Regions from separate parts of the Streptococcus caledonicus genome, predicted to be linked through region 3. Evidence: predicted binding sites of a transcription regulator. Region 3 holds the regulator's gene; each other region holds the start of a gene.

Region 1 (10,684 bases), on a different contig from region 3:
TTGCTAAAATACTTTCCTTAATCGGATTTTCCAATTGGACATTGTTTTTTAAACGAACAAGCAAACCTCGAATATGAGATTGGATATTCGTAATCAAGTGTTCATCTGTTGATAAATCAACATCAAGTCCTCTTCCAAGATTCTCCAACGTTCCAACAATACTATCACGTAAATTGGTTTCTGAAGACTCTTCTGCTCCTCTTGTACCGATTAAATGCAAATAAATAAAATCAATTTCATAAGTTGGTAACTCTAAGCAAAAATAGTTTTGGAGTTGTTCAGCAATTTGGTGAGCCACACTATATTCCTTAAGTTGCGACCTACTGCCTAATTTCCCAGAATAAGTGATTTCATTTCCTAATCTTAATCGTTTAATCATAAGTGAAATATGAATGACTAGATTGTGTACAATAAAATCACTGACAGCTAGCTTAGCATTTCGACATTCATCAATGACAATAGAAATAATCTCCGTAAGGTCTGATTTATTCAAAATCTCTTGTTCAAACAATGAAAATACTGGCTTAGTAAATGTTTCCGAGAAAAAATACTCTTTTATGAAATGTCTAATATCAGTCTCAGTACCAGAAATACCAATTTTTTTCCTAGAAATTTCTAAACTTAGATGATAAGTTGCTAATTTAGTTTTAATATCATTTAGAAGAGTCGATACAGATGTTCTACTTAAAAATAATTCTTGCGATAAGGTACTTGATGTCAGTTGAGCATTATTTAAGAGTAACTGATTCAAAATATATTTTTCCCTATCTTCTGGCGACACTAGATGCTGAATATCATTCATTTGATAGCGCTTGCTTTTTTGGTTAGCTAAATATCGCTCAAATAGAATCTGGTCTGTAAGTTCAAATTTATAACCATTTCCTTGTTTAGAGTGAATAATCGCTCCATTTCTTTGAAGTTCATCATTCAATAGCCCAATATATTTCCGAGTCGTTTTATCACTACTACTTATTGCATTGGCTAAGACTCTGCTTGTTAGAAAAACGCCTTGGTTTTCCAAAAAAATATCCAATAATTTAGATTCAATTTTTGGCACTCAGGCTGCCTCCTATCTCTTAATGTAATGTTATTATAGCAAAGCTTCTCTGCTTTTAGAAACTGTCTTTTTCCTTATCAAAAGGGAATTTTTAAGAACAAAGAAATAATTTGAACAATTGCCATGGCTTAATATAATCCAAAAGTATCAAATAGTTATCATCGATTTTTCCCACTATATTCACTTTAGGGGATTTTGGATAAGGTTTAAGCACAATTTGAAGTTCTCCCTTATACCTCAAATAATGGTTGTTATCAATTGTAAGAACACCTCTAGCTGTATGTTCAATTGCATTTTCATTACGAGGTGATATATCAGCATCAACAAATGCTAACCTTGATTCTGTCGACCGAATGACATAATCTGAAATATCTCCCCGATACCGATGCTGACTTTCTAAAATAGCAGTTTCAATATCCGATGGTTCATAAGGATGATATTTAAAGATGATATTTTCATCTGCTAAACGGTCAACCAAACTTTTCAATTCCGTTTCTTGTATCCATTGATTGGAAACAATGACATTATCAAACAAACCTGTACACTTTAGAATATCTACTTGAAGTTCAATTGGCAAATCACGTAATTCTTCTAATGTCGGTAAGCCTTCAGAAACAGGCCAGGGCCCCTCCGATGCCGTATTCGAACTAATGAAAACTGACGTTTCTATCTGGTGTTCGTGATAAATTTGTGACATCTTTAAAAAATGTTCCCTACTCAGTCCTGTGTAACGGTGAGGGTAAAAATTATGGCATCCCATAAGATTCTCTTTGTTTGCACCTTCACTTAAAAGCTCTTTTAACAATTTATCTTCAGTACTTGCATTTAATTCAATTTTGATTCCGTATTTATTATGAGTGAGTTTCGTTATTTCTGAGATATCTAAAGATTCATCTAAACGTATTCCAGAAAGTCCAAATTCATGAGCCATTTCCATCAAATTTAACCGCCACCTATGAGCTTCAATAAAACGAGGACTAATATCTGCAACTACTCTAATTCCTTTCGAATTGGCATATTGAACAATGTCTTTATAGATTTGAAAACAATCAGAACTATCTGTATCAATCTGTAAAAGGCTTAAAAATAACCTTTTTGCACCATAGTCTGCTAACATGTTGATATATTCAAAAGAAGTCTGCAAAGGATATTGCTCTGGATACATTGAAAATCCTAATTCCATATTATTTCCTCTAGCTTTCCTTTGTATTCAAAAAACCATTTTGCTCACTTAATTCTTTAAACCAGTAACCCGATTTTTTTATAATTCTTTCTTCAGTGGTTAAATTCAGTTCAATTAATCCATATCGATTCTTATAGGCATTGAGCCAAGACCAACAATCAATGAACGTCCATAACAAGTATCCTTTGCAGTTTGTTCCTTCAGCAATAGCTCTATGGAGTTCTATTAAATGACCTTTGATAAATTCAATCCTATAATCATCTATAATATAGCCATTTTCACGGAACTTCTCCTCCCCTTCAACGCCCATACCATTTTCAGTAACAAGCCATTCAATATTATTATAATGATCTCTTAAATTAATGCCAATGTCATAAAGACCTTTTTCATAAATTTCCCATCCTCGATGCGGATTCATTTTCTTACCTGGCATATCGTAATGTTCAAAGAAAATATCAGGTGTTACCATATCAAACTCTTTATTTTTTTGAGGAGCTTGAACACGTAGAGGCTGGTAATAATTAACTCCCAGAAAATCAACTGTATTTTCTTTAATAATTACTAATTCTTCTTCAGTATAATCTGGAGTAAGCCCATACTCCGATAAAATTTCGACAAGCTCTTTTGGATATTCTCCTAAAACAGAGGGATCTAAGAAACTTTTAGTTTGGAACAACTCAGCAATTCTAGCTGCCTTGATATCCTCATGAGATTGGCTTCTAGGATAAGCTGGTGTTAGATTTAAGACAATTGATATCCTATGACTAGCGTTATTTTGATGACATGCTTTTACTGCTAAAGAGCTTGCTAACTGGGTATTATAGGCTACTTGTACAGCAGCTCTAGCATCAACTTTTGCAGGATAGTGAAATTTGCCTAAGTATCCTGCCTCAACAGGAACAATTGGTTCATTAAAAGTAATCCAAGTATCAACTAAATCTCCAAATAATCTAAAACATTCTTTAGCGTATGCTTCATAGGCAAAAACTATTTCTTTATTTTCCCAACCTCCAATTTCCTGTAAACAATATGGCAAATCAAAATGATATAAATTAACAATCAACTTGATTCCTAATACATTAACCTCCTTAAACACATTACGGTAAAACTCAACAGCCTTAAAATTAATTTCCCCTCGACCAGTTGGAATCAACCTGGACCATTGAATTGAAGTCCTAAATACCTTATGTCCAGTTTCTTTTAGCAATTTAAGATCATTCTGATAATTTTCATAAAAGGTAGAGGTACGTTCTGGGCCAATTTGATGATGAAACAATTCTGGTGATGTCCGATACCAAAAATCCCAGTTACTATCCCCCTTACCATCTCCTTCAATTATCCCCTCGCTTTGAGGCCCTGATGTAGAGCTGCCCCAGAGAAATCCGTCAGGAAATGCCATAAAATTTGAATTTGTCATGTTTTTTTCCTTTCTGCTTGATAAATCCAGTATAAAACTAGTATACATTTAAGTAAACCCTTTCAATAACGGAAAACTTCCTTATCGAAAGGGTAAAATATTGCAATTTTACGTTATAGTTTCCTTCAGCTATAGCCTAATTAAACTTTTTTAATGATAGCCTCTGCAACAAATTTCTATCACTTTTTTCTACAAAAATAATTATCGCCACCAGATATCACATAAAATAGATTGTTCTGCGGCTATAAGTCGCTATACCGGCTAGATCCAAAAGCCATCGAATTGGTCTCCTCTGAATGGATCTTCCGTCTAAAATAATGTTAGTTGATCTGCTTTGATATCTTCTTTAAGTTGATTTCGAAAATATTCAGTTATCACTTTTTGATTTCGACCAACTGTATCAACGTAATATCCTTTACACCAAAATTTACGATTACTATACTTGTACTTGAGATTAGCATGTTTGTCGAAAATCATCAAACTACTCTTTAAATAGCCCATAAAACTAGCAACACTTAGTTTTGGCGGTATACTTACAAGTATATGAATATGGTCGGGACAAGCATTCGCTTCATGGATGATAACCCTTTTCGTTCACATAAATATATGATTTTTCTCCGATACTTGCTTTGTAACAACCATCAATAATTTGTCAACAATATTTTTTGTGTAAAAACAATGTGATATTTACAATTATACGTAGTATGTGATAAATCCTCTCTCATGAAGGGACCTCCTTTGTGATTAAGATTTAATGGCGGAGAAAACACTTCTATCTTATCAATTCGGGAGTTTTTTTGTTACCATGCAGAAATCTCTTTTGAACCACTAGCACAGCTAGTGGTTTTCGAAGCACAACAGTTTTTTACATAACCAAAGTTATGTAAAAAACAATCATTTTCTTTACAAACACTCTCTTTTCCGATAAAATAAAGGATGTGAAACAGCTATTGAAACAATTTAAACCCTATGATTATCTTTTTATCGGTTTGTCTATCGTGCTATCCTTTATTCCTGCTGGTATCACTTGGCATCAAGCAGGAAAGCAAACCAATCCCCTTCAGTTGGTTGCCATTGTTAAAATCCATGGCGAAGTTGTTGATCAATTTCCCTTAACAGAAGGTGGTAAGCACTTTGAAAAGACTTACTATCCTGCCGATGGCCAGTATAATATCGTTGAAGTGGATGGTTCTCGTATCCGTGTCAAAGAAGACAATAGTCCAGATCAAATTGCTGTTAATACCGGCTGGATTAGTCGTACGGGACAACTATCAATCTGTCTCCCTCATCAACTCATTATTGAAATTCAAGCACCTGAAGGAAATGATGAGGAAGAAGAACTCATCTTACCAATTTAATAAAAAATAAAAGGCATAGAAATGACGTTATCAAAAAACGTTATTTCTATGCCTTTTTAGCATACCAATTGTTAAAGATTTACCCCTCCAACCGTTTTGTTAACCAGTGACAGTTGCTAACACAAGGGTTAGTAGATAGAGAGCCGAAAATAGAACAAAACTTTTAATTGCGCAAGTAAACGTTAAACGTTTAACCTGCTTTTGACGAAATTCTTTTAAAAATGTAAGATTTAGCTTTATTAATAAAAGCCCAGTCCATACCCATTTGGGTAAAAGCCCTGCTAAAGGATAAATCGACCACAAAATCCATGGTGTGAGATTTAAAATGCTATAAAGTGTGATGCCTCTGGTTTTTCCAATATAATGAACTAAAGTAAAACGACCATTTTTAACATCTTGTTCATAGTCGCATAAATTATTAGCCAACATAATATTAGCAATCAAGCAAATGAACGGTAAACTTAGAAACACTGTTTTAATTAGTTCAAACCATGCGATATTAATTTGATAGAAATTTTCTGATAGATGACTTGCAACTAGAAGATTTGGCTTTTGGATGAAGATAGCTAGAAAAAAAATACCAAATCCCATCGTCACCCCAGAAAACAGTTCACCTAAAGGTAAACGTGATAAGGGGATTGGACCAAAGGTGTAAAAAATGCCAATCAAAAAACATAATATTCCAATTGGTAGTAAAATAATATCTGTTCTCCAAACCAAAATTAATGACAACAAAATAGAAAAGCTCAAGAGTCCTAAAATAATCTGAACCATTTGTTGAAAATTCAGCTTATTAGCACCAATAACGTTATCTCGTTCCTTGTAATCTGTATCAAGAGCTTTTTTATAGTCCATCGTGTTATTAATAGCTGTTGTGCACATATCAAAACTAATAACAGACAGAATAAATAGAACCGTATTGAGAGTGTTAAAAGCATTATAATGATAAAAGGCCCATAGAAATCCAATCAACATTGGAAAGACACTGGCAACCTTGGTCCGAAGTTCAACAAATTCCAAGAAAATAGGAAATGTCAATGGATTGTGTTTAGTCGACAATATGATAATCCTCATTTCTTAATTCAAATTTATTTTTAAGACCTTTACTAAGATGAAGGCCCTTATCTTTATCAATAAATACTGCTTCTACACCCTCAGTTTCATCAATTAATTTTAACCCTTCTTTAATCCCTAATAAGAAAAGGCTAGTTGAAAATTCATCTCCTTGAATCGACGTTTTTGTATAAACAGTGACGCCAGATATAGTATTTTCAACAGGATATCCCGTTTTAGGATCTAAAATATGATGATAAATTTCTCCATCTGGCCCTTCCAAATAGCGCTCATAAATCCCTGAAGTAACAACTGAACTATCACGAACTTTTACAGAACCAACTGTTTCTCCACGGACTTCGTTAGGATTTTGAACCCCAACAGTCCATCCTTCATCAGTTTTTGGAGACGTTCCCATCACAAGAACATTGCCACCTAGATTAATAATAGCTGTTGTAATCCCATGTTTTTCAAAGACTTTTTTAACACCGTCAGCAATATAGCCTTTAGAAATGGCTCCAAGTTCTAAAGTCATTCCTTGCTCAATATATACTGACTGCTTTGTCTTATCCAGTTTGATACGCTGATAATCAATATAACCAAGAGCATTTGAAATTTCTTCAGGAGAAGGAACTCTAGCATCTGTATCTCCAATTTTCCAAAGATTACTAACAGCTCCAATAGAAATATCAAACTTCCCTTGGCTATTCTCAGACATAGCAACAGCAGCTTCAATGATATCAAAAGTTTCTTTATGAACTTTGACAGCTGCTTCCCCTGCGGCATGATTGATTTTATAAACATCAGATCCTTCAAGATTAGTAGAAAGAAGCGCCTCCATATCTCTAATATAATCAAGGGCTTCATCCATTGCTTCTTCTTGATTTTTGTGATAAATGCTGAGCTGAACAACCGTGTGAAGTAAAGATTCTGTTCGAGTCTCTGGCTTGTCAATCACCTTTAGCCCTGCTTTTTCTTGAGAAGAACAGGCAGTTAAAGCAAAAAGGCTTATAAAAACAACGGTTAGTAATTTTAGACAGTTAGTTTTCATGTGTTTTCCTCAATGCAAAAAGTACCCCTTTATAAGCGAGGTACTTAATCATTTCTCTGTACTGAATTATTTCAATACGATTGTTTCAGTGTTACCTTCTGCTGCTGCTTCCAAAAGTGCTGCTGCAGTTGCTTTGAAGTTTTCAGTTGAATGTGTTGCACCTGTTACAACTTCAATATCAGCTGATTGTGCTTCAACAAAAGCTTTGTCCATTTGATCAGTTGCGTCTTTTGACGAAATACCAGATTTAGATTCCATATTTTTGTTGTACTCTTCGTCTTCTGACTTCAATGCACCATCTTTATTTTCATAGTCAAATGTAGACTCAGTCACTTTACCACCTGAAACAGTAATGGTGTGGACTGCTTTCCAACCACGATCATCAAATCCAGTTTCAGCTTTATAAGTACCATCTTTAAGTTCTGCCGCTGCAGTTTCTTTTTTCTCAACTTTAACAGCTTCAGTTGTTTCTTTGGCAGATTCTTTTTCAGAAGAGTTACCGCAAGCAGCGAGAGCCAAAACTGATGCAAATAGCATTGATGCTAATACAATTTTCTTTTTCATTTTTTGAAAAATTCCTTCCTTGTTTATAAAGATATTGTAACATATATCACAAACCTTGTCTAGACTAAAACGTATTCTCAGATACTATTTTTATAGTTCAAACAATTCCATCAAAACTGTCGATTCATCAACTGTTCCAAGAAAATTTTCAGTTTTTTGGTATCAGGAATAATTTTTTTATCTATACAAATAAAAGCTTTAGACATAAATTTATCAACTAAATCTTCAGTTTTGGTAAATGCTTCAACTTCTTCTAACAATTCATGGATTTTTAGAAGATTATCCTCAGAAAGGTATCTAAGATCAATCGTCGCTATGTATTTTCTAAATTTTTCTGAAGAAGCTTGCGCTAAAAGATAAGGAGCCGTATAAATGCCATTTTGAACGTCTTGCATACGAGGTTTGCCTGAGTGACTCTGAGAGACACGATAGTCAATTAGGTCATCCGAGATTTGAAAAGCCATTCCAATATTTTGACCAATTTGAAAAGCTAATTTACTCTCTTTACGTGAAATATGCTTTCTCCAAGCCCCCAACTGACAGGCCAAAGCGAATAAAAATGCTGTCTTCCCTTGAATTTGTTTGAGATAAGCCTTCATCGTCATTTGGGAGCTGTATTGATTCATCAATTGTGCCAATTCACCAGTTAATACCCTTTCAACTAGGTAAGGATTAAACACTTGAGCGTCGTCCGAAGAAACTTTCAGTAAATCAGTACCTTTAAGGGCTAAGCGATTAGCATAGGCTAGTAAGTAATCACCTGCATAGATAGCTACTCGATTCGAAAAAGTTTTATTAATCACTTCTATGCCTCTTCGACTATCAGCAACATCAATCACATCATCATGAATTAATGTAGCTAAATGTAACATTTCAACATAGGCTGCCAAATACAATTTTCCCTCTGGGATATGACCATCTTCCTCCATGGCTAATAATAAACTTAAGCCTGCACGTACATATTTTCCAGGAGCATCAATATATTCCAAAATTTTTGCTTTGATATCAGGATGATTAACCCGCAACTCCGACATCATAATTTGTTTAACCTGTTCTAAGTTTTCCTGAATGGTTGGATATGAATCCCAAATGCGATGTACCACGTGAACTCCTTTAACATGTAAATAAAGGCTACCAACTTGGTAACCCTCATTTTTATTATATCACGAAATCGTGCAACTTTATCAGAATTTTATGATTTTTTATGATAAATATGTCTTGGCTGACCGTAGATAAACCGATCTAGATGCTTACCAAGCCATGGCATAATCCAATAATCAAGACCAAAACTTCGTCCTGCGCCACCCATTAGAGCAATCGCAACTGGAATGAACCAAATGTTCACCCAATAGAACATACCTGATAAACTAAACATAACAACAAAGGCAGCTGTAACTGCACTTACCAACCATACAAAGGCACCGGCAATAAGAGCAAGACCAATAGCAATCTCGACAACGGTCATGAATTTTTGCATGAATAGAGCAACATCCTGATTAGGAAGCATGAATTTCATAATAGCAGCAAACCAATCTGGCATCTCCTTTAGGACTTGCATTGGCTCTTCACCATAAGCATAACTCAAACTAAAAATTTGATGCGCTGATTCTGTTGTTGCTTCAGCAACTGCGCCAGATGCTGCTGAAACAGTTTCAGTAGCCGCCTCTGAGGCACCAGATGTTGCTTCAGCAGCTTCGTGTAACCAAGAGAATGGGAAAACTACTTTATCACCAAACCACGAGTTTGTTCCAAAGAGTCCAAAGGCTTTTTTTACTCCTTCATAGAGCCAAACTGATCCATAGAAGACACGAAGTGGTACCAACCAAAGGCGATTGCCCTTGCTTGATAAGTGACTACCAAAAATATTACGCCCATCACGAACATCAAAGAACTCATGGCGAACATAAGCACCGATATTGTAGAAACTACGGATACCAAAGAAGTAAACCAAATTAATCAAGTGCTTAACAGCCATAGCAAGGAAACCAGACATGTGGTATTTGTTCATCAAGAATGCCACACCGTATTTTGCTCCAATAGATACCATAAAACCGTCATATTTTCCTTTATAAGCGTGTTTTTCACCACCAGTGATCGCTGCCGCAATATTTTGAGCTGCAGTATGACCAGTTTGTTCCGCTGCTTGAACAATTTGAGGGGTTGGGCGGTCTCCTTCATTTGGATCTTCATAATACACCAAGTCACCAGCAACATAGACATTTTCTTTGCCTTTAGCTTCCATGAATTGGTTTGCAATCAAACGACCAGCACGGCCTTTTTCAATCCCAAACTCACCAGCGTCACTTATCGCTTGAACACCAGCTGTCCAAATTGACGTATAAGTAGGAATAACACGCCCTGATGATAGATAAAGACTGTCTTTTTCAACACTGGTAACACCGTCAGCAAGAATTAACTCAACACCTTTTTTCTCAAGGTATTTACGGGCCTTAACCTGCTCTTTTTCAGTTACCATGTTAAGGATGTTTGGCATCGCTTCAACAACTTTAAGCGAGAACTCATTTGGATCAAGTTTAAATTGCTTAGCTAAAATTGGTAACCAATCAATCAGCTCACCAATCATTTCAATACCTGTAAAACCTGCACCGATAACAGTAAAGGTCAATAAGGCACGGCGTTTTTCGTCATCGTGTTCGCGCATTGCACGGTAGCACGCATCAATAATATGATCATGTAACACTTCTGCTGCTTCAATTGACCATAACGTAAATCCGTTTTCCTTAACGCCCGCAATTCCAAAATCATTAGCTTCACCACCCATCGCAAGAAGAAGGTAGTCAAAGTTTAAGGTTTGGTGCTCAGCGACAACCTGTTTCTTGTCATAGTCAATCGAAACAACCTTGTCTGTCACTAAATCTACTTTTGGATATTTTTTGAAAATGCGTTGCAAGTCATACTTAATCGCTTCTGGTTCAATGCGTCCTGCAGCAACCTCATGTAACTCTGTCATGTAAGTATGGAACGAGTTTTTATCAATCAA
Region 2 (10,684 bases), on a different contig from region 3:
AAGTGGTTTTAGACATTAGGGTATCCCTAGCTCAGCCTTTACCTGAATACGATATCTTACTGTATATCCCTGGTATCGCAGAAACAACAGCGACTTCTATCATTGGCGAATTGGGAGGGGAGATATTCGTCGATTTCAGTCTGCCAATCAAATCAATGCTTTTATCGGGATTGATCTCAGACACTATGAATCTGGGAACTTCCTTGCCAAGGAACACATCACCAAACGAGGGAATCCTTATGCCAGAAAGATTCTCTTCAAGTGTATTCACAACATCACTTCAGCTAGCCACACTAATCCTTGTCACATCGCAGACTTCTATGAGAAACGAAAAAGACAATCGCAAATAGCTTCAACTAAGCCACATACGATTGCCTCTATACATCGCATCATAAGGACAATGTATTACCTCATAACGCATAACAAACTTTACGATTACGCTTCAACCCAAAATCAATAAAGTTGTTTATGCCATACTATTCTAACACCTTATTTTAAAAAAAGCTAGATAAGGTGTTCCTTTTGTGTACACTTTTATCGCTGCTTAGCACAGAAAAAGAGGACAATAACTGATCGTTAGTTGCTGCTCTCAAATTATTTTTGCTTTAAACCCTTGGTAGGCTGGGCAAATGGTAGAAAAAGAGGTTGGGAAATTAACGTCATTAAAAAACGTTGATTCTAAGCCATTTTATATTGTTCAATGTTTAAGAGAAAGGTTAAAATTTGAGTTTTTTCCCAACCTCTTTTTGACTACTATTCTTATAATTCTGTACGGTTTTCAATTGCCCTAAGAAGGGTTACTTCGTCTGCATATTCAATATCTGATCCTACTGCAAGGCCTCGTGCTAGTCGTGTCACTTTGATACCTGCTGGTTTTAGCACTCGTGAAATATACATTGATGTCGCTTCCCCATCTGCTGTGGCACTGGTTGCAATAATGACCTCTGTCACCTCTCCATCCATTAAACGCGTAATCAAAGTCTTCAGATTGATATCATCAGGACTAACTCCGTTCATTGGAGAAATTAAACCATGTAACACATGATATTTTCCTCGATACTCTTGAATTTTCTCCATAGCAGAGACATCTTTGGACTCTTCAACTACAAGAATAACAGACGAATCTCTTGTCTCATCTTGACAAATACTGCATGGATCGTCATCTGTGAGATTACCACAAATGCTACAATAAGTTAAATCTCTCTTTGCAGATAATAAATTTTTAGCAAATTCATTGACGTCTTCGTCACTCATACCAATCGTATAAAATGCCAGCCTCGTTGCTGTTTTTATACCGATACCTGGTAATTTCGAAAAGCTATCAATCAATTTTGCTATGGGAGTTGGATAAAGCACTTCAAACCTCTCTTAATTCATTGGATATAAATTGTGATATAAATTGATAATGTCACGTGTCATTAAGTGACTTGCCTTACTATTAAAATTCGTCTCATGCGGTAACACAACTGCAACTGCAATTTTGGGATTGTGACTTGGAGCGTAAGCAACAACATTCATATTAGTGGTGTAAATTGAGTCGCCAGACTTATTAGTGACATAAGATTCGGCCGTACCTGTCTTAGCAGAAATAGAAACTGCAGCTCCCTCACCAATTGCTTTACCAGTAGCATAGCCTGAGCTACTATTAACCACATCATAAAAACCTTCTTGAATGATTTCCAACTCGTCAGTAGAAATCTTAATCGTATTCAAGGTATTTGGCCCTTTCTCTTCAATCATATTTCCCAGATTTCCAGATTCATCAGTATCATAAAAACCTTGTACCAAACGTGGTGCAATACGATTGCCTCCATTAGCGACTGTCGCAACGTATTGAGCCAATTGCATTGTTGTGTAATTATCAAACTGACCGAAAGATTCTGTTAATATGGCTGCAGAATCAAATTTTTCTGGAATATATCCTGTTGATTCTCCTGGAACGTCTAAGCCAGTTGATACTCCCAAGCCGAAATCAGCATAGGTAGCTCGTAATTTAGCCATTGCTGAGTCTAAACCACTTGTGCTTAAAATCATTCCTGGACTATATTCTTGCCCCATCATTTTCATGGCAATTTGAACCATATAGGTATTGGAAGAGTATGCCAATGCTTGAGTAGCTGTAATAGGCAGACTACCTAAAGTAAACCAAGATTTAATTGGACTTGAACCTGCAAATTGAATCGCTTGATCATATAAAATCTGATTTCCTGAAATAATGCCATTTTCATATCCAGAAGCAATTGTAGCTCCCTTTATAACAGAACCAGGAGTAAATACTAACGTCATCGCTCCAAGAGCATTTTGAACAATTTCTCCTGTCTCCGTATCATGGGAGAGGCCCGCCATTGCAAGAACAGCTCCTGTATGAGGATTAAGAGCTACAGCGTAAGCTCCTTCTGAAAGTTCGACATTTCCCTCAGCTTTCTCCGCAAGAAAGTACTGGTTAATAATCTTTTCAACACCTTCTTGAAACTTTAAATCAATGGTTAATTTTATATTTTTTCCTCTGCTACCAGATTGTGTTTCATTATCATCAACAATAGTTCCTTTTTTGTCAACTGTGATTTGACGTACTTTAGGAGTTCCTTTTAAAGTATCTTCATAGGCTTTTTCTAAATAACTCGTTCCAACGCGGTCATTTAAAGAATACCCCTTAGCAAGATACTCCTTAACCTCCTCTGCTGGCAGCCCTGCTTTTTCACTTGAAACTTTTCCGATAATTGGTGATAAAGATTGGGCAATATTTTTCCGTTCCCAATCAGAACGTACAGAAATACCAGGTAAGTCTTTATTCGCTGAAATAATGGCAATCTGTTCAGCCGTTAGCTCAACTGTTTTTAAAGAAGTCGTTCCAAATGTTGGTGTAGCATTCATTTGACTAAAAATATAAGCTACTTTTAGCTCTTCATCTGAAAAATTAATTTGCTCATCCGTTACAGCTTCAACTGCATTCGCATAGACATCGCTCTCAGCCAAGCGATTGCCAAACTTGTCAAACTTCTTGCTCTTGTCAAGCCTATCTAAAACAGCTTGATAATTCGCACTATCAGCCAAATAATAATCTTTCTTTTCTCGCGTTGTAACATTCGTCTCTGTATAAGAAACAAGTGCAGAAAGTGCCCAGGCTGTTTTCTTCATTTCTTCAGCGGTAGCAAAATTGCTGCGCGTAAAAGAAACAACTTCCTTGATGTCATTATCAACTAATAATGTCCCTTGAGCATCATAAATTTTACCTCTCGGACTTGAATTCTTTACCGTATAACTCGTGGTTGCAGTTAATTTCTCAGTATAGAACGTTTTATCAAGAAGTTGCATTTGAGCTAATCGCAATAATAATATAATAAAAAGTACAACAATAACAGCAAAAATCAAATTGATACGGCTAGACATCTGATTCCCTAGCCGTTTTTGTTGCTGTAACTGTTTTCTATTTCTACTCGCCATCTAATCCTCACATTGAAAAACTTTGCTCTTTATTTTATCACAATTACAACAAAAAAACTTGCTAAAATGATAGCAAGTGTAACTTTTTTCTAACGTTTTTTACCATAAACAAGGAAATAAAAGAGTGACACAAATACTGCTCCACCGACAATATTTCCAAGATAAACAAAGGTGAAATTATGTAGAAAATCAAACCAAGTAGCACCACCTTCAAATATGGCTGCTGGAATGATAAAAGCATTGGCAACACTATGCTGAAATCCAATCGCGACGAAGGTCATGACTGGAAACCAAGTCCCTAGAAGCTTTCCTGCACTATCCTTTGCTCCATAGCAGAGCCACAAAGACAAGCCAACAAACCAATTACAACCGATTCCAGAAACAAAAGCTTGTGCTGGACTTGCCGCTAACTTAGCATGCGCAACTTCCAAGGCCTCTTCAAGAAAATGTCCCGAACTTGTTAGACCAACAAAATGCCCAAAAAAATAAGCAACAAAGATAGCACCAATCACATTAAATACAGTTATGACAATCCAGTTTTTTAGCAAATCTACTAAAGAAATTCTCTTTGCAAAAAAACTAGCGGCTACTGCCATCATATTGCCAGTAATCAATTCACCACCAGCTAAGAGAATAACAATCAATCCAATTGGAAAAGCTGCTGCACCTACAACCGAAGCAAAATGGCCTAAAGTCTCCATCCCATTAGCCGTAATTCGGACATAAAGAAGGTAACCTAAACTAATCATGGCACCGCCAACAAAACCTAAAATTGCTTTTTGTAAAAACGTTTTATGAATTTTATGTTCTCCTGTATGAATTGTAATCTCTAATATCTCTTCTGGTGAATGCATGCTTCTCCCTTTCTGCAATCGTTTTCTAACATTAGCATTATAACAAAATAATAAAAGATTGCAATACTTTTCACAAATAAAGCCAATAAAAAAGCAAAAGTTTAATTTCTTCTGCTTCTAAGTTGTCTTAAATACTGTAAAACATCGCAATAGCCAATAAAAATAAAAGAATACTGACTAGCACACTTACAAAAAGCCAGTTCGGGCACTACTAGTTTTAAGAGGACAATCAGCTGACCAAACAATCCATAAAATCAGCCCACAATCGGAAATAGAAAACTGAGAATAGCAATCCCTAAATGTTTACACCATCACGAGTATTCGAAAAGTCACCTCTTTTTCATCTGTTATACACTAGAAACATGAAATACCAAATAAAACAGAGACAAAAGCCTCTGTTTCAGATTTTATTTAACTTCCAAGTAGTATTCTTTAACAATATTCAATTTTTCATCCAATTCGAATACAAGTGGAGGGAAGTTTGGAATTTCAACATCCATGATTTCATCATCAGACAATTGTTTGATGTGTTTAACAAGGGCACGGATTGAGTTACCATGCGCTCCAACGAAAACATTTTTACCATCTTTAAGTGCTGGAGCAATTTTATCTTCCCAGAATGGAAGAGCACGCTCAAGCGTTACTTTCAAGTTTTCAGCATCAGGAATAACTGAACCATCAAGGTGTGCGTAACGACGGTCTGTGTGAGCTGAATGCTCATGATCTTTTGCCATTTCTGGTGGCAATACATCATATGAACGGCGCCAGATATGAACTTGATCATCACCAAATTCAGCAGCAGCTTCTGCTTTGTTCAAACCAGTCAAACCACCGTAGTGACGTTCGTTCAAGCGCCATGATTTTTCAACTGGAACCCAAAGTTGATCAGCTGCTTCAAGCGCAAGGTTAGTTGTTTTGATAGCACGTTTCAAAACTGATGTGAAGGCAAGGTCAAATTCGATACCAGCTTCTTTAATCAATTTACCAGCGTCAATCGCTTGTTGTGTACCTTTATCTGACAAATCAACGTCAGCCCAACCAGTGAAAAGGTTGGCTTTGTTCCATTCTGACTCACCGTGGCGAGCGAAAACCAATTTTACCATTAGTATGTCTCCAATTTATTATTTGGCAAATGCCATTACCCTCTTATTTTACAAAAAAAACAGGAAAAAAGCTAGTCTGAGATTGTAAATTTGTGAATGTTTTACCAATGGTAATTTCCAAAAGTCAGTTCCACCGTAGTTGTCGAAGTAGCCGAGTCTTTAATCCGTATCATCTTTTTATTAACACACTTCTTATGGAGATAAAGGTATCGGAAACTTTTTGAACTGTAAGAATTGAGGCTGTCTGAACTTAAGATGAGGTAGCAAGAAGAAATTAAATCTCTGAAACCATGCCTCTTTCCTTCACTTTTTCACCACTTCGGAAGACTCCAAAAGTGACACTCTTGTTAGCCATAACTATTATACAGTTAGTAACAGTAGTTCCTGATTGAATCATCATACACATTGATAGATGATGGGTAACTGCAACAATACACTCTTTTTAGATAACAGAACTCAGTGAAATATAATATATTAACTAGGCTGAATAATTGCTAAATTCTGTTTTTTAGGAGGTTTTTTAACATCTTGAAACGGTAAAAATCATACCTTAAATATTATTTCATCAAAAATGCTCTTTAATTTACGAACGTTTATTTCTAAATTCCAATTATATCTTGCAAATAACCTATCTCAATGATAAAATGGAAAAAATTTATCTAAAAGGAGTTTTCCAAAATGGTTTCCACTGCGACTAAAATAGGTAACTTTTCATTCACTAATTGCTTGATGAATGCTGCTGGGGTTTATTGTATGACACGTGAGGAATTAGCTAAGATTGACTCTTCTGCTGCTGGTTCATTCGTGACCAAAACGGGTACCCTTGAGGCACGTCCTGGCAATCCAGAGCCTCGCTATGTCGACGTTCCTCTTGGCTCTATTAACTCAATGGGACTGCCTAATAATGGCTTCCAGTATTACCTTGATTATGTGACAGAATTGCAAGAAAATCCAACAAGCAAGCCTCATTTCCTATCATTAGTCGGTTTATCGCCAGAGGAAACTCACCTTATTTTGAAGAAGGTTCAAGAAAGTGATTACGAAGGTCTTGTTGAACTTAATTTATCTTGTCCAAATGTACCAGGGAAACCTCAAATTGCCTACGATTTTGAAACTACTGAAACCATTCTAACAGAGGTCTTTACTCACTTCACAAAACCACTAGGTATCAAATTACCTCCATACTTTGATATTGTCCATTTTGATCAAGCTTCCGCTATTTTCAATCAATTTCCACTTACCTTTGTCAATTGTGTTAATTCGATTGGTAATGGTTTGCTCATTAATGACGAAACTGTCCTAATCAAACCTAAAAATGGATTTGGTGGTATCGGTGGTGACTATATTAAACCAACAGCTCTTGCCAATGTTCACGCCTTCTACCAGCGTTTAAAACCTGAAATTCAGATTATCGGTACTGGTGGCGTTAAAAACGGGCGAGATGCTTTTGAACATATCCTCTGCGGAGCTAGTATGGTCCAAATTGGCACAGCCTTACAACAGGAAGGACCTAACATTTTTGATCGTATCACTAAAGAACTCAAAGCGATTATGACTGAAAAAGGTTATCACACGATTGAAGACTTCCGAGGAAAATTAAACTATATCCATTAATGTTAAACTGTGACTACCTTAAAAAGCATCCAATCGAGTGAAAAAACTCGACCAGATGCTTTTTTCTTTACTCAGTTGTGGTAATTTTCCCACTATAGTAATCAATCGTTAAACCATCTTGAACATTTGGAACAAAGACATTAAACTCTAACTCACCATCTGAGGACTTAGCCTCTAGATGAGTACCTGAAGCAATGAGGTTATCACCTTCATAGATCAAGGTCACACGATAACGAACGCGTTTATTATTATCTAAAGCTTTACGAACTAATGATTCATAATAATTTTGACCTGTTGAATTTTCTAAATTCGCTTGATTTGACCATGCTGTTTGGACAGCGATGTTTTCAGGATTACTTGTTGACGCATCAAATCCTGACAAACCACCGACAAGGGCATACCCAATCAAATGACCTCTATCAATGGCATGATCAAACTCACCTTTCAAATCATGAATTTGATACCAGCCAGCAGGACGAAAGTCCGTCCTTCCCTGCCCTGTCTGCTCTCGATTTTTATATTGACGCGTACTTTTTGCCAAGAGGGCATTACCATTTACTGGTACTACTTTCCCCTGTACACGTTTTGTCTGATTTGTAGCATACGGAAGACTTGATACATCAGCATTAAGTGACGTTTTATTGTCATTTATGATAAATGCTCCCGCACCGTTCCATTCAATCGTGCCAAGCTGTTTTTGGACATCGCCAGATAAAACTGACTCAGCTAAAGTTTGAGAAGGTGTACCAGCTGCTGCAATCGTATTATTTTGATGATGGTCACCTGTTAAGGAAATCCCTAATTGGTCAAAAAGTCCCGTAGAACTACCACCAAATAATCCAACAACTACTGTAGCAATAAGTGCTAAAAGAGATACTACTGTTTTTTCTTGTTTTTTCTTCATATGTTATTTTTAAGAGAAGCATGAGATAAAAGCCGAGAAACTTATTTCTCAGCCTCTACCTTAATGTCCTGTAAATTTACTAATGATACTCTGCCATTTTTCAAGTGAAAGAATAGAAAATGGTTTTGCGCCATCACCAAAAAATCCATAGCCTAAAACCAAACCAAGCCCAAAGCAAACAATACAAAGAACTAGAATGATAAAGATAAGTAAGAACTGCTTACCAATGTATTTCCAACCAATATCCATAGTTTTGATCTAAAGGGAGATGATAAAATAACCAATGTCTAAGACTGTTATTTTTACGCTAAAACAATTCTCAAACTTGATTTGAAATCAACGTTGTTGACTCCCTTCTCCTTTCCTTAAGCATTTACACGACTGATATTTGCACCCAAGTTAGCTAATTTTTCATGGAATTTGTAATAGCCACGGTCTAAGTGAGTTAACTTGCCAACGGTTGTTGTTCCCTCTGCTACCATCCCTGTCAAGATAAGGGCAGCGCTAGCACGAAGGTCGGTTGACATCACAGGAGCCCCTTGAAGTTTTTCACCACCGTGAATCAATGCTGTATCACGCATAATTTCAGAATGAAGCCCCATACGACGCATTTCTTCCAAGTGTTGGAAACGATTTTCAAAAACTGTTTCAATCATCGTAGACTCACCTTTGATAACCGACATCAACGCTGTCATTTGTGCCTGCATATCTGTAGGAAAACCTGGATGTGGTAAGGTTTTAACAGCAACAGGTTTAAGATTTGTCACATCAGAACGCACACGAATACCATTATCTTCCTCAGTGACCTCTACTCCCATTTCCTTGAGTTTTGAAATAAGGGGACGGTTATGCTCCCAAACAGCATCTCTGATAAGCACGTCACCTGATGTCATTGCCGCTGCAACCATAAAGGTACCAGCTTCAATGCGATCTTGAACAACATCGTGTTCTGCACCATGCATTTTATCAACACCATCAATGGTTAGTGTCTCAGTACCTGCTCCTTTTACTTTTGCTCCCATTTTATTCAACAACAAGGCCAAGTCAACAATTTCTGGTTCACGCGCAGCATTTTCAATAACTGTACGACCTTCTGCTAAGGTTGCGGCCATCATCAGATTTTGAGTAGCTCCAACACTTGGGAAATCTAAATAGATATGGGTACCTTTTAATTTTTCAGCAATCGCAGTAATGTCACCACCAACTTGAGTGATTTTTGCTCCCATTGCCTCTAACCCCTTGAGATGAAGGTCAATTGGTCGACTTCCGATTGTGCAGCCACCAGGCATAGAAACCTTAGCATGTCCACAACGTGCCAAGATTGGCCCTAATACAACAATTGAAGCACGCATTTGGCTGACATACTCATATGGCGCAGCATCCAAAATCCAGCCAGTAGCATCAACCGTTACACGATTTTGCTCTTCTTCAAAATTAACGTCAATATCTAGTCCACGCACGACATTATTCATTGTGAAAACATCCGATAAGATAGGCACATTATTAAGAATAGTCTTGCCTTCTTTTGCCAAAATAGTAGCTGCCAAAAGTGGCAAAACTGCATTTTTAGCACCTTCAATAGTGACTTCGCCTTTTAGACGTGTTTTGCCACCTTCAATAATTATTTTATCCATACTAAATCTTAGGGAATCTCTATCAAATATCCCAAATTCAATTAGAAACTCTAATTGAATTATCCTTTCTTTTCATAAAACTGACAATACTTGTCAAAAATAAGTAGGTATATTATACCATAAAAGAGGAGCATAGAAAACAGTTTATAACTTTCTTAAACCGTATTGGAAGGGCGAGGCAAGAAGGTTATAAAAAGTCCAACCTTCAATGTTATACTTTCTATATCTATCTCTGTAAATGATAGGCTATACTTGCTATAAAACAATAATTCAGAACCTTCTGAACGTTTCTTAGCTAGTTAAAACGAATATTTTTAATTTCTTGAGCATCAGAAGATGTTATTCAATCACTTCTGTCAAAACGTACTTTTCAAATGACGAGTAAAGTTTTTCTGGTTTAACCGTATCATTTGGAATCGTTTGAAAAATCTCTCCCTTGGTATTCTGCCAGATGACAATACCGTCAAAGCCTAGTTCCTCAATCACATACATAGACTGCGTATCTGAATGAGTATATTGCCTGTTATCAAGTGTTACGATAACAATATTCAAGAAATTATCAAATTCAACGCCAGTAAATTCATGTGATGATATTTCAAAATTCCCAAAAACTGAGATTAACTGGCGATACTCATCAGCAAATGTTACCTCCAAATCCTTCTCCGCTTCAGTAACTTCAAAACTGTAATCTTCAATTTTATACCCTTGAGAGGTTAAAAATTCAAAAACTGTCATCATTTTCTCCCTATTGTTACTAGGACTACCTATAGCTCACCTTTTAAATCATCTGATTGAAGTCCCAAACTTCTGTCCAGCCTTCATAGAATTCTGGTTCGTGGCAAACCATCAGAATTGTTCCCTTATAGGCTTGGAGAGAGCGTTTTAATTCATCTTTAGCATCAACATCCAAGTGGTTCGTAGGCTCGTCAAGAACAAGAACATTATTTTCACGGTTCATCAGTAAGCAAAAACGCACTTTAGCTTGTTCACCACCTGACAATACTTGAATTTGACTTTCGATGTGTTTGGAAGTTAATCCGCAACGTGCCAAGGCTGCGCGTACTTCTGCCTGATTAAGGGCTGGAAAAGCATCCCATACAGCTTCTAGTGGGGTTTGACGAGAACCAGCTG
Region 3 (10,519 bases):
GGACAGTAGTAGTTTGAAAGGAGTTTAAGGTTTGTTTCAAATTTCGGTAGACCCCCATCATCAGGAAACCTATGAGCAAGTCTTAGCTCACTTGAAAGGAAAGCAAATTCGTCTGACAGAAACACGGAAAGCCATTATAGCCTACATGATTGAAGCTCATCATCATCCTAGTGCAGAGCAAATTTTTCATGATTTACAGGACCAGTATACTCATATGAGCTTAGCGACTGTTTATAATAATTTAAGAATTTTGATTGAAGAAGGCTTCGTCTCTGAGGTTAAAGTAAGTAACGATAATACGACTTATTTTGATTTTATGGGGCATGACCACCTTCATGTGGTTTGTGAGATTTGTGGTAACATCACAGATTTTATGGATGCTGATACTTCTCTTTTAGTAAAAGAAGCAGAGCAAAAGACTGGTTATCAAGTTACTAAAAATCAATTTTTAATTTATGGTGTTTGCCCTGCTTGTTCCCTAAAAAAATAGAAAAAGACTTCACTTGAAAGTCTTTTTTTCTTATATATGCGAATAATTAGTTAGGAGGTCATCATGTATAGTATTCAATTTAAAGAACAAGCCATGCTTCCCCGCGAACGATTAAGCGCAGAAGGAGCAGAACATCTCAGTAATCAAGAACTTTTAGCCATTTGTTTACGTACAGGGACGAAGAAGGAACATGTCCTTTCTTTGGCTAATTCAATTTTAAAGAATTTGAGTAGTTTAGCTGATTTGCGGCAGCTTTCTCTTGAGGAATTACAAAATATTTCAGGCATTGGGCGAGTAAAATCTATCGAATTAAAAGCCATGATAGAGTTAGCTAATCGTATTCAGACAGCAGAAGTTGAAAAACAGGAGCGCATCATGTCCAGTGAACGATTAGCACGACGAATGATGCTCGAATTAGGAGATAAGAAACAAGAGCATTTGGTAGCTCTCTATTTAGATACACAAAATAGACTTATTGCTCAAAAAACCATATTTATTGGTACGGTTAGACGGTCAGTTGCAGAACCTAGAGAAATTTTACATTATGCTTGTAAACATATGGCAACATCTTTAATTGTTATTCACAATCATCCATCTGGAGTAACAGAACCAAGTGAAAATGATTTTCATTTTACAGATAAACTTAAGCGTTGTTGTGACGATCTAGGGGTAGTTTTTCTAGATCATCTTATTGTTGGAAGAAATGAGTATTTTAGTTTTCGTGAGGAGACAGATAATCTTTAAAGCTCATTTACAATAAAATCGAAGAGTTTTTGACTGTGATCTTTATCGCTATAAACTAGTAGTTCAGGATGCCATTGGACACCAAGATAACGAAGATCAGGGTTAGTAGATTCAACGGCTTCAATAATTCCATCTTCAGGAGAACTTGCAATAACTTTTAGCGCTGGTGCTAGCTCTTTTATGGCTTGTCGATGGTAAGAATTAATCCCAGTATGTGTTTCATAGATATGAGAAAAAAGGCTATCCTCAGTAACAGTCATTGTTTGAGTAATAATATCTGCGTCTTCTTTTTGCCAGTGATTTGGAATATTTTGATGTAGACTACCACCTAAAATAACATTTATGAGCTGCATGCCTCGGCAAACGGCAAAAATAGGTTTCTTTTGTAAAATGGCTTCTTTAACTAAAGCTATTTCAAATTCGTCTCGCTCTCTGAAGTAATCATCTTCAGCATTGGGGTCTTTTTCTTCATGATAATAGGCAGGGTTAACATTTTGTCCACCTGTCAGAATAAGCTTATCAATCATGCTGATGTAATGTTTCGCCATTTCGGGTTTGTTAATAGGTAGAACAAGAGGAAGTCCACCGGCTTCAATAATCGCATTAGGAAATCCTGAAGGGACATAGGTCCAGGGAAGGGTATCTAATTCCACTTGACGTTGATTAGCAGCAATTCCAATAATAGGTTGTTTTGACATAAGAACTCACTTTCTAGTCTTTTCATAAGAGATTTGAGGAAGGTATTAGCAGTTTTATTTTACTACCGTGATAATGTGATTCACAGTGATGCATTTTAGTACTAAAAATAATACAGAGTTATCTTGTTGTACTTTTGTGATGCTTCTGGTCCTTTACTTTGTTGTGATTTAGAACGACCTTCTTCTTTATAATTATAGTGATTTAGATTTTATTAGTACTTATTTTAATGTGGTGTGGGGCTGCTCCAAAAGTCTGGGAGACCTTTGGAGGTAAGAAATGGTGCTAGCGAAGTCAGCGTCACAATCTCTTGCGGAGTTCCATTTTATACTCTATAAAAATCAAAATTAGACATAGACAAAAACATTTTTCTCCTGCTCTCCTCATATGGTTAGCACGTCAACAAACCTTTGGTTTCATGGCTCACTTGAAAGGCCCTACCCTTTCAAGTTTCCTTTCCATAGCAGAAAGCTGTTATGATTTTAACCACTTACCGAGGATGGAGTTTGTCGTTTTCCGATTAGAGACAACAGTATCCAAGGTAACAAAATTACTATGATTGTGAAGACTTTGTGCTGCGGTGAAAGCTCTAGAAGAAGGATCCTAGGGCGATAGGATGGAGAGTTAACAGACTTTAAGACTGATTGAAGCTGTTGCTTGGAAATTAAAAAGCAATAAGACTCGCCCCCCAAAAAATAGAACTCGCAGGAGATTGTTTGCACCCACAGCTAAGGAATAGCTCCTAAAAAAGCCAACAATGTATCGTTTTGATTTTGAAATAAGTATTAAATCTAATTTACTATATAATGAAAAAACAAGTAATCTGATAATATAAAAAAATAGCTGAGGAGTCAAGTATTCTCCTCGGCTATTGATTTATTTATCTTGATTATTCATAAAGTAGAGTAACGTTTGAAGTTCACTTGTTAAGTCTACATATTGCACAACAACATTTTCAGGAACTTGGAGATTAACTGGTGAAAAGCTTAAGATACCACGGATTCCTGCATCAACGAGGATATCAGCCACTTCTTGAGCTTTAGTTGAAGGAACAGTTAAAATAGCAGTTTCTACATGTGTATTAGCAATATGATGTTTAAGACTTGAGATACCATAAATAGGAATCCCATCCCCTGTTTTTGTGCCAACTAATTCATTGTCATCAGTATCAAAAGCAAGGGCAATTTGCATTTTGTTGCGATCATGGAAACGATAGTGTAACAAAGCACGACCGATATTACCTACACCAACTAACATGACATTAGTTGTAGAATGGTCTCCTAGTAATTCTGCGAAGAAATTCATTAATTTTTGAGTATCGTAACCAAAACCACGACGTCCGAGTTCGCCAAAATAAGAAAAGTCTCGACGAACAGTCGCAGGATCAATTCCCATAGCATCAGCGATTTGTTGAGAGCTAGCTTTAGCAACTTTATCAGCATGGAGGCGTTTAAAAATTCGGTAATATAAAGCTAGTCGTTTAGCAGTTGCATTTGGAATATTTTTTTCTAACATAGTTGTCTCTTTCTAAAATAATTGAGGTTGGAACAAAAATATCTCAATCATCTCTTTTTGATAGTAATAGCAGATAGATGCAGTAGTTGATTGGGAGTCCCAAAACTTTTCTACACAGTCGTTAGCGGCCATCCTATACGACTGTGATGGTCAAGACTTCGAAATCATGACTTTTGTCTCAATCTCTTTTTTCATGTTTAGTCTATTCTTATTATAATGAAACTTTGTGAAAAAATCAACATATAAGAATTTAAAAAAGACAATAGAAAAACGTCAAATAGTAAGAAAGAATGAAAATATGAGGACAGTTCCTTAAGATTACTAGTGAATCGGAGGAACTATCCTATTGATTTAGACTTCTAGTTTGGTAAAGATATCGCGTTCAACTAAACTATCCATCAAAAAGTAAAATTTGTCCTGCATAATTTTATGTTCTTCATTTTTGAAGATATTGACAAGACGAAGCCCAGATTTATCTGTAATAGTAAGTTTGAAAGCAGTTAAATCTTTATTAATCGTAATTTTTAATGGGAAACCATCCCCAGAATTTGGAATAATTTCTAAAAGGCGATTCAATTCGTAATTTCCAACCTTATTTTGCATAAAAGTTGTATCACGAAGAGTGTATTTTTTTATTTTAGGACTAATCGCATAAGAAAAACGACAGTCTGTTAAATGAATTTCTTTTTCAAAAGCCATAATCAATTATTTAAGATATAGATGACATAAGAAATGACACGATTTTTTATGTTTTCCATACCCATTTCCTTTCATAATGTAGTTGCTATGCTAATAATTTTTTTAATTGTTGTGCTAATAGCTGAGCTTCTTTAACAGTGTTTTGTTCTCCAAAACTGATTCGAATGGATTCGCGAAGTCTTGGAGAACTTTCACCATAGTAACTTGTTAACACATGACTTGGAGTGACAGCGCCAGCAGTACAAGCTGAACCAGTTGAGACTGCAAATCCAGCTAAATCTAGTTGTGTTAGCAGCAGTCCATTATTACCATTAGGAAAACCAATATTTAACACATGTGATAAGGAATCGTTTCCTGAATTGATGTAATAATCTAAGCCTTCCAGTTCTGTTAGAAAAGCTTGGCGAATGTGATGAATATGGTTGAGGTTTTCATGTAGCTGATTGGTAGCTTCAGTCAGCGCAGTAGCCATACCAGCTAAAGAAATCATATTTTCTGTTGATGCACGCCGTTTATCTTCTTGATCACCACCATGTAAGAGATTATCAAAGTGATTGGTCTTAGCATAAAGAAAGCCAACCCCTTTAGGGCCATGAAATTTATGAGCAGAGGCAGATAAGAAGTCAATTTGCCAATCGTCTGGTAATACAGTAATTTTTCCAACTGTTTGAACGGCATCAACATGAAAAACAGCCGAATGTTGACTTAAAAGGTGACCAATTTCAGGAATGGGATTAAGGTCTCCAGTTTCGTTATTAGCATGCATAATGGATACTAATAAGGTATCGGGACGAAGGGCGTCCCTAACTTGTTGCGCAGTTATGTGACCTTTACTAGGTTTTAGATAAGTGACTTCAAACCCAAAACGTTTTTCAAGATAAGACATGGCTTGTAACACAGAGTGGTGTTCGGTAGCTGTAGTAATCAGGTGTTTCCCTTTTTCTTGATTAGCTAATGCATAGCCGATAATAGCGGTGTTGTTACTCTCCGTACCGCCAGAAGTAAAGATAATATTTTTCTCGTCTGTTTTTAAGCTTTGAGCAATAGCATAGCGATAATGGCGTAATAATTGTTTAGCTTTTCGTCCAAAAGTATGTAAGCTAGAAGGATTGCCGAACTGCTCTGCCATTACTGAAGTCATTGCTTCAATCACAGAAGGAGTTAAAGGAGTAGTTGCAGCATTGTCAAAATAAATCATTGTTTACTTACCAGGTTTATATGCAAAGAGTGGGCTTACTGGTTGATGCTCGTGGATACGGACAAGGGCTTCACCGAGGAGCTCACTTGCTGGAAGATACTTAATTTTATTTGGTGTACGTTCTTTTGTCAGAACAGAGTCTGTTACAAGGATTTCCTTAATTGGTGCAAGATCCAAAATGTCAGCAGCACCACCAGCAAATAAACCGTGACTAGCTACAGCATAAATGTCAACCGCACCGTCACGTTCAACAATTTTGGCAGCTTCTGCAAAAGTTTTACCTGTATTTAGGATATCATCAATCAAGATAGCTTTTTTCCCTGTGACATCTCCAATGATGTAACCTTCTTCACGCTGGCTGTCATCTTGAGCATAATCAATGATAGCAATTGGGGCATCAAGGTATTCAGCTAAGCTACGAGCACGTTTAATGCCAGAGTTTTTTGGACTAACAACGACAACATCTGAACCAGTTAAACCTTTATCAATATAATGTTTGGCAAAAAGTGGAACAGTGAATAAGTTATCTACTGGGATATCAAAGAAGCCTTGCACTTGAATAGCATGGAGATCAAGTGTTACAACGCGCTCAACGCCAGCTTTTACCAACATATTGGCAACTAATTTTGCAGTAATTGGTTCACGTTGTGCAGCAACACGATCTTGACGTGAGTAACCAAAGTATGGCATGACAACTGTTACAGAGTGGGCGCTGGCACGTTTACAAGCATCAATAGCTATGAGTAGTTCCCAAAGATTATCGTTAACAGGATAGCTTGTTGATTGGATGAGATAAACGTCAATACCACGAACACTTTCTTCTAAGTTCACCATAATTTCACCATCTGCAAATTGGCGTGAAGATAGCTTGCTAAGAGGTACCCCTACAGCTTTAGCAATCTGTTCAGCAATTTCTTTATTTGATGAGAGAGAAAAAAGTTTCATTTGTTTGTCGGACATTTTAAGGCTCCTTCTTAAAGTAACATGAAAGTTTTACGGTTACTATTCTACCAAAAAAAAAGATAAAAAGCATGGTATAACTAGAGAAAAATTAAGTTCTTATGCACAGATTATTAGTCTTAGTATGAAATAATTGTTTCTTCTAATCATTTGAATTTTGGAAAGTTGTGTTTATTGAGCGTGGGATAGAAGTCATGATTCCCTATGGCTCTCTGTTTTCTAAGCTTCGTCTAAAACTGTTCACTGGACAGTTTTAGTAAAATACTTTTTCATCCTAAAAAGAAATAAGGATGGTTTTTCGTTCTTTCATGCTGATATTTTGAGGTGAATATGAGAGACCAAAAACTTAAAATCAAGTATTTAATACTATTGGTCATTCTTTTTTAACGTTGATGTAAAACGGGCAACTTTACTTTTCGCATATTTAAAGTCAATATTATGTTGCTCCAAAAAGTTATCAAAATCTATTTTGCCTTTTTCAGCATCCAAGACTTCAAGTTCCAATTCATAATCTTTGAGCCCGGCATATTGATTATAATCCAAAGCAAGTAGGCCAATAGAGGTTTGCGATTCACGGCGGATGGTTGTTAAATGTCCTAATACTAGAAGTTCTTCGAGAGGAATTCCTTTTTGAACTAAAAGAGTTTTAATTTCTCCGTTAGGGAGAATTGCTGTTTTTATGGCTTCCTTGGCTTCTGGTAATAGCAGAGTCTGATTATGTTCGACATTCCCAACTTCCTGCGGAATTTTTAATGTCAGTTCTGCCTTGTCTGAAAAGGTTCTGATACGTAAGGACATACGATGTGCTTTTAGAACAAAGTCAGAAGTGTCAAAATAGTAATTCGTTTGAGTGATAGGTTTGACATGTGCTAATCTACTTTCGAGGCGATTAAATTCATCTTGATTAAGTAAAGTTTTGTATTCGATTTCAAGAACTGTCATGTTTATTATTTTTCTTTCTCTAAAAATTCTGAATTTTATGTTATAATTAAATGACTATGTTCATTTTAGCTAAAAGTTAGCTTTTTGACAAGAATGAGTGACGAAGTGAGTGCTGGAGCACTAGAAAGGAGTGTTCAGTTGATTTCTACAACTGAACTTAGGATGGTTTAAGCTAAGCAATCCAATTTTAAAGGTTTATACTGAGGAGAATGATAGCTTGTCTCACAAAAGTAATCGGATTGAATTAAAATATGAAAGCAAATGAACCAAGGTAGGCCATCCTAACATCTTAATAATATGAATTTTGACTGGGAAAGTTTTCTTGATCCTTATATTCAAACAGTTGGTGAACTAAAAATAAAATTACGAGGCATCCGTAAGCAATTTCGTAAGCAAAATCGTCACTCTCCCATTGAATTTGTCACAGGGCGTGTTAAATCAATTGAAAGTATCCAAGAAAAATTAGTCCGCAGAGGTATCGCTTTTGAAAATATGGCTGAAGAAGTGGAAGATATTGCTGGACTTCGTATCATGGTGCAATTTGTAGATGATATTGATGAGGTTTTAGGGTTGCTTCGTCACAGGACGGATATGACAGTTGTTCGTGAACGAGATTATATCAATCATATGAAAATGAGTGGGTATCGTTCATATCATGTTGTGATATCTTATCCAGTGAATACTATAGATGGGCCTAAGACTGTTTTAGCAGAGATTCAAATTCGCACGTTGGCGATGAATTTTTGGGCAACTATTGAGCATTCGCTAAACTATAAATACCGTGGTGATTTTCCAAATGAAATTAAACGTCGTTTGGAGATAACTGCTAAAATTGCCTTTGAGTTAGATGAAGAAATGCGGAAAATCCGTGAAGATATCCGTGAGGCGCAACTGTTATTTGACCACGATAATAGAAAATTGAGTGACGGAGTGGGTAATAGTGATGACACAGATGAATTATACCGATAACACTAAAGTAGCAATTATTGCTAATGGCAAACCGCAAAGTCGACGGGTTGCTGATAAGATTTTTAAAGCTTTACGTGACGATCCTAACTTTTATTTAACAAAACGCAATCCCGATATTGTGATTTCCATCGGAGGAGATGGGATGCTCTTATCTGCTTTTCATGCGTATGAAAAAGAGTTAGAACGTGTCCGTTTTGTAGGTGTGCACACCGGACATTTGGGTTTTTATACTGATTATCGTGATTTTGAAGTAGAAGAATTGTTACGTAATCTTCGTGAAGATCGTGGTGAAAAGGTATCCTATCCTATATTAAAGGTTTCCTTAACCTTATCTGATGGTAGAGTGGTGACCTCTCGCGCTTTAAATGAAGCTACGATTAAGCGTCTTGAAAAAACAATGGTAGCAGATGTGTTGGTTAATCATGTCCTTCTTGAACGATTTCGTGGCGATGGTTTGGCTGTCTCTACACCAACCGGTTCAACAGCCTATAATAAATCGTTGGGAGGAGCTATTCTTCATCCAACGGTAGAAGCTTTGCAATTGACTGAGATTGCTAGCTTAAATAATCGTGTTTACCGTACTATTGGAAGTCCGATTATTGTTCCAAAGAAAGATCTTATTGAAATTGTTCCTAAGCGTGTAGGGGCCTATGTATTAACTGTGGATAATAAAACTTACCATCATCGCAATGTGCAACATGTGACTTACGAAATTGACCAAGCGAAAATCAGTTTTGTAGCGACTCCACGCCACACGAGCTTTTGGCAACGTGTAAAAGATGCTTTTGTTGGAGAAGAACATGAAATTTGAATATATTGCCCATAGACCGTGTCAGGTCAAAAGTCTTCTGAAAGAACACGATGTCTCGAAAGCCTTGTTAGCTAAAATTAAGTTTAAAGGTGGAAATATCTGGGTAAACGGTAAGGAAGAAAATGCTATCTTTGTCCTAAAGAATGGAGATGTGGTAACCATTGAGATTCCCAATGAAGAAGATTTAAATGGAAGTCTTGAACCGATATATAAACCCATAGAGATTGTGTCAGAAGATGATCATTTTATTATCCTCAATAAACCGCATGGCATTGCTAGTATTCCGAGTATTTTACACTCCCATACCATGGCCAATCGTGTTAAAGGATATTATTTGTCTCAAAATTACCCTAATAAACAAGTCCATATTGTGACGCGTTTGGATAAAGATACCAGTGGTCTGATGCTTTTTGCAAAACATGGCTATGCTCATGCAAGATTGGATAAACAGTTACAGAAAAAGGTCATTGAAAAGCGTTATTATGCTTTGGTAGCAGGTGAAGGTGATTTGCCTGATGAAGGAGAAATAATTGCCCCTATTGCGCGGCCAGAGAATTCTATTATTACACGCTGTGTCCACCCGTCTGGGAAATATGCACATACCTCGTATAAAGTTGTTGCGCGTTATGGAAAGGTGAAATTAGTTGATATTCAACTTCACACCGGACGGACACATCAGATTCGCGTTCATTTTTCTCATATTGGCCAACCGCTTTTAGGAGATGATCTTTATGGTGGTTCAATGAGTTATGGGATTGAAAGGCAAGCGTTGCATTGCCATTATCTATCTTTTAACGATCCATTTACAAGAACACAAAAGATACAGACTAGTTCCTTGACAGCTGACATGGAAAGCGTTATCCTAAAGTTACAACAAAAATAAAAGAAAGTTGAGAGATTATGCGTAGTTTATTTGGTGAGTTGCGTAGTAAGATTGCAGGAAAACATGTCAAAATCGTTTTCCCAGAAGGAAATGATGAGCGTGTGGTACGTGCAGCAGCTCGTTTGAAATTTGAAGGTTTGGTTGAGCCAATTATTCTTGGTAAACCTAATGAGGTGATTGCTTTATTGGCAAAACTTGGTTTTGAAAATCCAAACTACACGATTATTGACCCAACAGAATATGCTGATTTTGATCAAATGAAAGAAACTTTTCTTGATATTCGTAAAGGAAAAGCAACTCCAGAGCAAGCTGATACTATCTTACGTGATGTCAACTACTTTGGTGTGATGTTAGTTCAAATGGGTCTTGCTGATGGTATGGTATCTGGTGCTATACATTCAACTGCTGATACTGTTCGTCCGGCCCTTCAAATTATCAAAACAAAACCAGGTATTTCACGTACGTCAGGTGTTTTCCTTATGAATCGTGAAAATACTAAAGAGCGTTACATTTTTGCAGACTGTGCTATTAATATTGATCCTAATGCTCAAGAATTAGCTGAAATTGCGGTAAATACTGCAGAGACTGCAGCAATTTTTGATATTGATCCAA

Evidence for each region. The regulator Rex, encoded in region 3, represses fermentation and respiration genes when NADH is low (regulators of the CRP and FNR family bind a similar motif). The targets are predictions, from matches to a motif close to TTGTGAANTANTTCACAA.
Region 1: ACFPQ3_RS07015 (FMN-binding protein) is a predicted target of Rex. The motif match lies at 7,718-7,735, and genes of this name have one in related genera.
Region 2: ACFPQ3_RS06210 (formate/nitrite transporter family protein) is a predicted target of Rex. The motif match lies at 4,357-4,374, and genes of this name have one in related genera.

What each region holds. Positions count from the first base shown of each region.
Region 1 is NZ_JBHSOJ010000016.1:630,923-641,606, forward strand. It holds gene ACFPQ3_RS06980 (BglG family transcription antiterminator) at 1-1,057, opposite strand, end outside; gene ACFPQ3_RS06985 (DUF871 domain-containing protein) at 1,149-2,240, opposite strand; gene ACFPQ3_RS06990 (glycoside hydrolase family 1 protein) at 2,251-3,657, opposite strand; partial or broken gene tnpA (IS200/IS605 family transposase) at 3,967-4,382, opposite strand; gene ACFPQ3_RS07000 (NusG domain II-containing protein) at 4,608-5,015, shown strand; gene ACFPQ3_RS07005 (1,4-dihydroxy-2-naphthoate polyprenyltransferase) at 5,115-6,089, opposite strand; gene ACFPQ3_RS07010 (FAD:protein FMN transferase) at 6,064-7,119, opposite strand; gene ACFPQ3_RS07015 (FMN-binding protein) at 7,186-7,683, opposite strand; gene ACFPQ3_RS07020 (polyprenyl synthetase family protein) at 7,794-8,786, opposite strand; gene ACFPQ3_RS07025 (NAD(P)/FAD-dependent oxidoreductase) at 8,876-10,684, opposite strand, start outside.
Region 2 is NZ_JBHSOJ010000016.1:466,793-477,476, reverse strand. It holds partial or broken gene ACFPQ3_RS06225 (IS110 family RNA-guided transposase) at 1-460, shown strand, start outside; gene recR (recombination mediator RecR) at 760-1,356, opposite strand; gene pbp2b (penicillin-binding protein PBP2B) at 1,369-3,444, opposite strand; gene ACFPQ3_RS06210 (formate/nitrite transporter family protein) at 3,534-4,298, opposite strand; gene ACFPQ3_RS06205 (phosphoglycerate mutase) at 4,706-5,401, opposite strand; gene ACFPQ3_RS06200 (dihydroorotate oxidase) at 6,080-7,015, shown strand; gene ACFPQ3_RS06195 (DNA/RNA non-specific endonuclease) at 7,083-7,919, opposite strand; gene ACFPQ3_RS06190 (DNA-directed RNA polymerase subunit beta) at 7,980-8,168, opposite strand; gene murA (UDP-N-acetylglucosamine 1-carboxyvinyltransferase) at 8,285-9,553, opposite strand; gene ACFPQ3_RS06180 (SMI1/KNR4 family protein) at 9,893-10,288, opposite strand; gene ACFPQ3_RS06175 (ABC-F family ATP-binding cassette domain-containing protein) at 10,332-10,684, opposite strand, start outside.
Region 3 is NZ_JBHSOJ010000015.1:262,844-273,362, reverse strand. It holds gene ACFPQ3_RS03195 (Fur family transcriptional regulator) at 41-490, shown strand; gene radC (RadC family protein) at 554-1,234, shown strand; gene ACFPQ3_RS03185 (gamma-glutamyl-gamma-aminobutyrate hydrolase family protein) at 1,231-1,932, opposite strand; gene ACFPQ3_RS03180 (redox-sensing transcriptional repressor Rex) at 2,807-3,445, opposite strand; gene ACFPQ3_RS03175 (DUF1831 domain-containing protein) at 3,797-4,144, opposite strand; gene ACFPQ3_RS03170 (cysteine desulfurase family protein) at 4,230-5,342, opposite strand; gene ACFPQ3_RS03165 (ribose-phosphate diphosphokinase) at 5,346-6,302, opposite strand; gene ACFPQ3_RS03160 (CYTH domain-containing protein) at 6,669-7,244, opposite strand; gene yjbM (GTP diphosphokinase) at 7,542-8,213, shown strand; gene ACFPQ3_RS03150 (NAD kinase) at 8,188-9,024, shown strand; gene ACFPQ3_RS03145 (RluA family pseudouridine synthase) at 9,014-9,907, shown strand; gene pta (phosphate acetyltransferase) at 9,925-10,519, shown strand, end outside.